One region of the Pseudodesulfovibrio mercurii genome, then DNA from elsewhere that is predicted to be linked to it. Evidence: riboswitches for the same ligand, from Rfam matches in the RefSeq annotation. Region 1 holds a riboswitch; the other holds the start of a gene.
What was found. A riboswitch is a leader RNA that binds a small molecule or an ion and turns the genes downstream of it on or off. The one in region 1 is predicted to bind cobalamin.
Positions count from the first base shown of each region.

Region 1 (3,375 bases):
CAGGGCCAGGGCCGCGCCGAAGGCCGCGCCCGAGGACACGCCCAGGGTGAACGGGTCGGCCAGGGGGTTCAGGAGCAGCCCCTGGAAGACCGCGCCCGCCACGGCCAGGCCGAAGCCCACGGCCGTGCAGGTCAGGATGCGCGGCAGCCGGACGTCGAAGAGGATGCCCGCGCCGGTGGAGTCCAGGGAATCCGCCGCTCCCGACACCCCTCCCGTGAGGCCGTCAAGCAGCCCGCGCAGGACTTCGTCCGGCGGGATGTGGACGACTCCCAGGGTGCAGGCGGCCAGGACCAGCCCGGCCAGCCCGGCGGCGAGCAGGGCCACGGTCAGGCCGTTGCGCAGGGGGGTGCGGGGAGCGGCGTCGGTCATGCGGTTATTTCGCGCCCGGTTTTTGGGTCATGGCGTCGGCGAGATGGTCCACGTAGATGGCGGCCCAGCCGTCGAGCATGCCCAGGCCGCGCAGGTCGGTGGTCACGTCGAAGCCCTGTTTGGTCAGCATGACCTTCCACGAGTCGTCCTCGTCCCCGGCCATGTCGTTGGAGGCGTGGTCCCCGGCCACGATCATGAACGGCTTGAGCAGGACCTTCCTCTCGCCCGACGCCTTGAGCTGCGGGGTCATGTCGTCGAAGGCCGGGTAGCCCTCCACGCAGCCGATGAAGATGGGGTAGTCGTACTCGGCCTGGAGCACCTTCTGGAACTCCGCGTAGATGCCCGTGGAGAAGAAGTCGTTGCCGTGGCCCATGTAGACCAGGGCCGCGCCCATCTCCCTGGCCTGGTCCACGTCGCCCTTGAGGGCCTTGGCCGCGCGGGCCATGTCCTCGCCGTATGGCCGGGCGTCGCCGGGCATGCCCAGGGCGGGACGACCCAGGACCAGACGGACGAAGGGCTCGTTCTTGGCCTTCATGGTGTGGATGGACCGGAGCCCGTCGACCAGGGCGGCCAGGTCGGTGAACTCCTCGCCCGCGAAGACGTGCAGGGACTGGACGGCGACGTCGCGGTAGCCGTCGTTCTGGAGGTCCGCGATGGTCGCCAGGGGGTGCTTGACGAACAGGACCTCGGCGGGGATGTCCGCGTGGGCCTTTTGCCAGGCCGCGTCGTCCTGGCGCTTCTGCCAGATGCGGCGGATGATGTTGGAGGTGAAGGCCAGGCGCACGGGCACGCCGGGGTTGGCCTGTTCCACCTTGGTCTTGATGTTCAGGATGGATTTGACCGCTTCGGGGTAGGAGGTGCCGAAGGCGGCCAGGACGATGGCCGTCTTGACCGGGCCCTCGTCGTGGTGCCCGGCCCGGGCCGGGACGGCCAGGAGCAGGGCGAGCAGCAGGAAGGCGGCGTTTCTGACGAACGTCATGATGTTCTCCGAAAAAGGGCGGGTAAGGGAAAAGAAAAGCCCCTTCCTCAGCGAATTCAGAGGAAGGGGAGTCCGTATTTTTCCCTTCGATACCTCGGCGGCAAGCCCACGTACCACCGTGGCAAGTCCTTGTGATCGCTTCAGGCAGGTCTTCCGGCTGGTCCCTCCCGTCTCCGCCTTCCCAGGCGAGGCCCAGTGGCGTGAATGGAGACGGTTCGGCAGGACGTCACGGCGGCGGGTCCGCTCCCGATTTTCACGGGATTCCCTATCGAGTCCGAGGACACCTGAAGACTGAGCACTATGCCCCGGCGGGCGTTCCTGTCAAGGACGACTGCGCGTTCCGGGCGATGCGCGCCTGGAACTGCTGGATCATCTCCTCGGCGTCAATGACCAGGGCGTCGGATTCGCCCATCATGCCGTAGCCCAGGATGGGCACGTCGAAGATCTCGTTCACGGGCACGGTGAAGCCGGTGATGACCACCTGCTGCTGCCTGAGGACCTCGTCCACCAGGATGGCCCCCTTGTAGTCGCCCACCCGGACCACGATGGCCTGGGCCATCTCGATGTTGTCGATCTCCGGGGTCAGCTCCAGGAGGTCGGCCAGGCGGAGCAGGGCATGAATCTCGCCGCGCACGTCCACGGTCTCGCGGCCGTCGGGCAGCTCGACCACGTCGTGGCGCCGGGGCATGTATATCTCGACCACGTCGCGGCTGGGCATGATGAAGGTATCGCCGCCCACCTTGCAGACCAGGGCGTCGACGATGCCCTCGTTGGCCGAGCGGTCCAGGGGGACGGTGATGGTGAAGGCCGCGCCCTTGCCGAGCGTGCTCTCGATGGACACGTCGCCGTCCAGGGCGACCTTGATGGCGTTGACCACCGCGTCCATGCCCACGCCGCGCCCGGACACGTCGGTGATCTTCTCGGCGGTGGAGAAGCCGCTCTGGAGCACGAACTGGAGGATTTCCTCGGTCTCGTACTCCTTGTCCGGGTCGGCCAGCCCCTTTTCCAGGGCCTTGGCCAGGATGCGGTCCGGGTCCAGGCCGCGCCCGTCGTCGGACACCTGGATGAAGGCGCTGTCGCCCTTGCGCCAGGCGGCCAGGGTCACGGTGCCGCTCTCCGGCTTGCCCGCGGCCTTGCGCCCCGCGGGGTCCTCCAGGCCGTGATCCACGGCGTTGCGCAGCAGGTGAACCAGGGGCTCGTTCAGGGACTCCACGATGGTCTTGTCCAGGGCCAGCTCGTCGCCCTTGACCTCGAAGTCGAGCTTCTTGCCGATCTTCTGGGACAGGCTCTTGACCAGCCGGTGCATGGGCATGAAAATCTGCTTGAGCGGCACCAGGCGGATGGCGTTGACCTCCTGCTGGAGCCGGGTGATGACGTTGTCCAGTTCGCGCAGGCTGGAAGCCATCTGGGTCATGCTCGTGGCCCCGCCCTGGGCGATGACGGCGTAGGTGACCATGAGCTTGCCGACCAGCTCGATGACCCGGTCCAGCCGGTCCGTGGCCACGCGGATGGAGGAGATGGCAGTGGCCGAGCTCTTGGCGTCGGTCCGGTTGTCCGCCTTGGCGTCGGCCTTGTCGGGCTCGCCGGCCGGGGCGGACTCGGCCGGGGCCGCCTCTTCGGGGACCTCGGCCTCGGCGGCGGGCGGTTCCTCGAAGGCCTTGGCCGCCTCCGCCTCGGATTCCTCGACCACGGGCGCGGACGGTTTGGTCCGGATCTTGGCCAGGGCGTCGGCGCTGCCCTCGAGCAGACCGCCCAGGGCGAAGAAGAACTTCTTCTGGGCCTCGCAGATGCCGAGCAGGGAGGAGATGATGTCGCTGTTGACCGGGGTGATGCCGTCCTTCAGCATGTCGAGCAGGGCGATGACCCCTGCCGAGGAGAGCTGCATGCACGACAGGCCGAGTGCGTCGACAACCGCCTCGACCCCCTGGCCGGTGGCGTCCACCTCGAGGATCTGCTTTTCGATGTCCTCGATGCACTGGATGATGCTGTCCTGCATGGCGTCCCCTTATTGCGCGGTGAAGTAGGTT
Region 1 covers NC_016803.1:3,760,966-3,764,340, forward strand. The annotation lists gene DND132_RS16920 (FecCD family ABC transporter permease) at 1-369, opposite strand, end outside; gene DND132_RS16925 (sirohydrochlorin cobaltochelatase) at 374-1,348, opposite strand; cobalamin riboswitch at 1,475-1,651, opposite strand; gene DND132_RS16930 (chemotaxis protein CheA) at 1,647-3,344, opposite strand; gene DND132_RS16935 (Hpt domain-containing protein) at 3,354-3,375, opposite strand, start outside.

Region 2 (3,375 bases), 1.5 Mb from region 1:
GGACCGCATCCTGGCCGTGAGCCTCGGAGTCATGACCCTGGCCGCCGGGTCCGTGTTCGTCCTGACCTGGTACCACGCCCCGGAGCTGCCCCTCCTGCTGCCCCCGCTCTTCCTGGTCATGGCCTGCTTCGGGGTACTCCAGCCCAACGCCATGAGCGAGGCCGTCGCCCCCTGGGGACACATGGCCGGAACCGCGTCCGGGGCGATCAACTCCCTCCAGATGCTCACCGGGGCCGGGGCCAGCGCCCTGGCCCCCCTGCTCAACACGGTCTGGGCGCCGGGCAAGGCCATGGGACTGGCCATGCTCTGCGCCGCGCTCCTGGCTTCGGGATTGTACGTGGTCTTCGGGAGGGCCAGGCGGAACCGGGCGCAGGCCCCCGCCTGATCGGCGAGGTCCGTTCGCCCGGCCCGACCGGGTCCGGTGGACGCCTACCCGCCACGGGACGTCCCTGTTTCGGCAATCCCTGTCCGGCCCGGATTTTTTCCACGGAACAGGGGTTGCCTTTTTGGACGGTCCGCTATATCAATACATATTGATATACGAATTTAGTCGACAACGCCGGCGGCGTGCACCCCCCGGACCTTGCCGGGCCACGGGCCGCGCCGCCAACGGCGGCCCCATTCGACACACAACACACGGCGGGCGGACCGGGAACGGCACGGAGCCGGTCCGGTCCGGGATCGCCGGAAGAAAGGACAGACCATGAAGATCATCGATCGCATCCGGGACAACGGCCCGTTTCTCTCCCTCGAATTCTTTCCGCCCAAGGAGCGCGACCAGTGGCCCCGCTTCTTCGGACAGGTGGAGCGGCTGGCCGGGCTCGATCCCCTGTTCGCCTCGGTCACCTACGGGGCCGGAGGCTCGTTCCAGGACAACACCCTGGAGATCGCGGCCGAGGTGCACAAGCGGTTCGGGCTGACGACCATGTCGCACCTGACCTGCGTGGGCGCGGAGAAACGGTCCATCGCCGCGTACATGGACCGGTTGCTCGAGGCGGGCGTCAGCGACGTCCTGGCCCTGCGCGGGGACATGCCGGGCAACGACCCGGCCGAGGTCTGGAAGGACTTCCGGCACGCCTCGGACCTGGTGGAGTTCGTGCGTCAGGGGTGGCCGGAGGCGGGCGTGGCCGCGGCCTGTTATCCCGACGCCCACCCCGAGTCCGGGTCCATCGACGACGACCTGCGCTGGACCTGCCACAAGTTCAACACGGGCGCGGACTTCGGCGTGACCCAGTTGTTCTTCGACGTGCGCCGCTACCAGGACCTGGTGCGCAGGCTGCGTTCCCGTGGCATCGACAACCCCGTGGTGCCGGGCATCCTGCCGGTCCTGGCCATGCAGTCCCTGGACCGCATCCTGTCCCTGTGCGGGGCGAACATCCCGCTCAAGCTCTACCTGGAGATCCGGGAGGCCTTCGACACCGGCGGCGACGAGGCCGTGCGGCGCAAGGGCGTGGACATCGCCCGGCGGCAGATCCGCGAGCTCCTGGCCCTGGGGGCTCCCGGCATCCACTTGTATTCCTTGAATAACGCCGATGTCTGCCTGGACATCCTCCGGGATGTGCCGGAGCTGCGCGGCTAGGCTGAAAGGCGCGCCCCGGCGAATCCGTCCTTGCGCTTCGCCGGGGCTTTGGCTATTCTCGAAAAGTTCTAGATGTCCTTCAGGTGGCCGTAGGCCATAACAGGGAATCCGGTGCGAAGCCGGAGCGGTCCCGCCGCTGTAATCCCCCATGGAGGTCCGGTCCGAATGCCACTGCCGCGAGGCGGGAAGGCGGGCCGGGCGGGGAGAGTCAGAAGACCTACCTGAAGCGTTTCCTGCCGGATGCGGATCGCGGAACCCGCGTGCGGACAAGAATGCGTATCACCCGACAACCGTCGCCGGGACCTGCGGTGCCGCCGCCAGGTCCGTTCATCGACGACAGTGCAGGCAGTCCCCTTGCGGCCGCACCCCGTGCGGCGCGCCCTTCCGCTTTCGACGCCTGCAAGAGATTCCCCAATGCCCAGCAAAATACTCAAGCGTGACGGCTGCATCGAAACCTGGTCCACCAAACGGATCGGCAACGCCATCTTCAAGGCCCTCAAGGGCAGCGGCATCAAGGACCCGCTGCTGGCCGACCGGCTGGCCGGAAAGGTGGAAAAAAAGCTCAAGGACGTGGACATCCCCGAGCAGGAACAGGTCCAGGACATGGTCCAGGAGGTCCTCATGGAGGCCCGCCTGTTCAAGGTGGCCGAACGCTACATCATCTACCGCGAAAAGCGGCGCGAGCTGCGCTCCCAGGACGAGGCCTTCCTGGACATCGCCCAGGTGACCGACGGCTACCTGAACAACGTGGACTGGCGGGTCAACGAGAACTCGAACATGACCCACTCCTACCAGGGGCTGATCCTGCACATGGCGGGCGCGGTCCAGGCCCGGTACATGCTCGAAAAGTACCCCGAGGAGGTCCGCCTGGCCCACACCCACGGCTACTTCCACATCCACGACCTGTCCTTCGGTCTGGCCGGATACTGCTCGGGCTGGTCCCTGCGCGATCTGCTGCTCGAAGGGTTCAACCTGCGCGACCGCTGCTCGTCCACCCCGGCAAAACACTTCGACGCGGCCTGCGGCCAGATGGTCAACTTCCTCGGCACCCTGCAGAACGAATGGGCCGGGGCCCAGGCCTTCAACAACGTGGACACCTACCTGGCCCCGTTCATCCGCAACGACGGGCTCAGCTACCACGACGTCAAGCAGCAGATCCAGAAACTGCTCCACAACCTCAACGCCACCTCGCGCTGGGGCGGGCAGTCGCCGTTCACCAACTTCACCCTGGACTTCGTGCCGCCCGCGCACATCGCCAAGGAACCGGTGATCATCGGCGGCGAGTTCAAGGATTCCACCTACGGCGAGTACGCCGAGGAGATGGCCATGTTCAACCGCGCCTTCCTGGAGGTCATGCTCCAGGGCGACGCGGACGGGCGCATCTTCTCCTTCCCCATCCCCACGTACAACGTGACCAAGGACTTCCCCTGGGAATCCGAGGAAGGCAGGCTGCTGCTCAAGATGACCGCCAAGTACGGCGCGCCCTACTTCCAGAACTTCATCAACTCGGACCTGAACCCCGAGGACGTGCGCTCCATGTGCTGCCGCTTGCAGATGGACCTGCGCGAAATCCGCAAGAAGACCGGCGGCCTGTTCGGCGCGGGCGACCTGACCGGGTCCATCGGCGTGGTCACCCTGAACCTGCCCAAGCTGGCCTACCTCGCCCACAACGAGGAGGACTTCATGGACCTCATCGCCGAGTACGCCCGGCTGGCCTCGGAGTCCCTGGAGTTCAAGCGCAAGGTGGTCCAGCAGAACCTGGACGCGGGCATGTTCCCGTTCTCCCGGCGCTACCT
Region 2 covers NC_016803.1:1,352,776-1,356,150, forward strand. The annotation lists gene DND132_RS06235 (multidrug effflux MFS transporter) at 1-385, shown strand, start outside; gene DND132_RS06240 (methylenetetrahydrofolate reductase) at 704-1,579, shown strand; cobalamin riboswitch at 1,644-1,818, shown strand; gene DND132_RS06245 (ribonucleoside triphosphate reductase) at 1,994-3,375, shown strand, end outside.
Region 2: linked by a shared signal. The riboswitch ahead of DND132_RS06245 (ribonucleoside triphosphate reductase) and the one ahead of DND132_RS16925 (sirohydrochlorin cobaltochelatase) in region 1 are both predicted to bind cobalamin.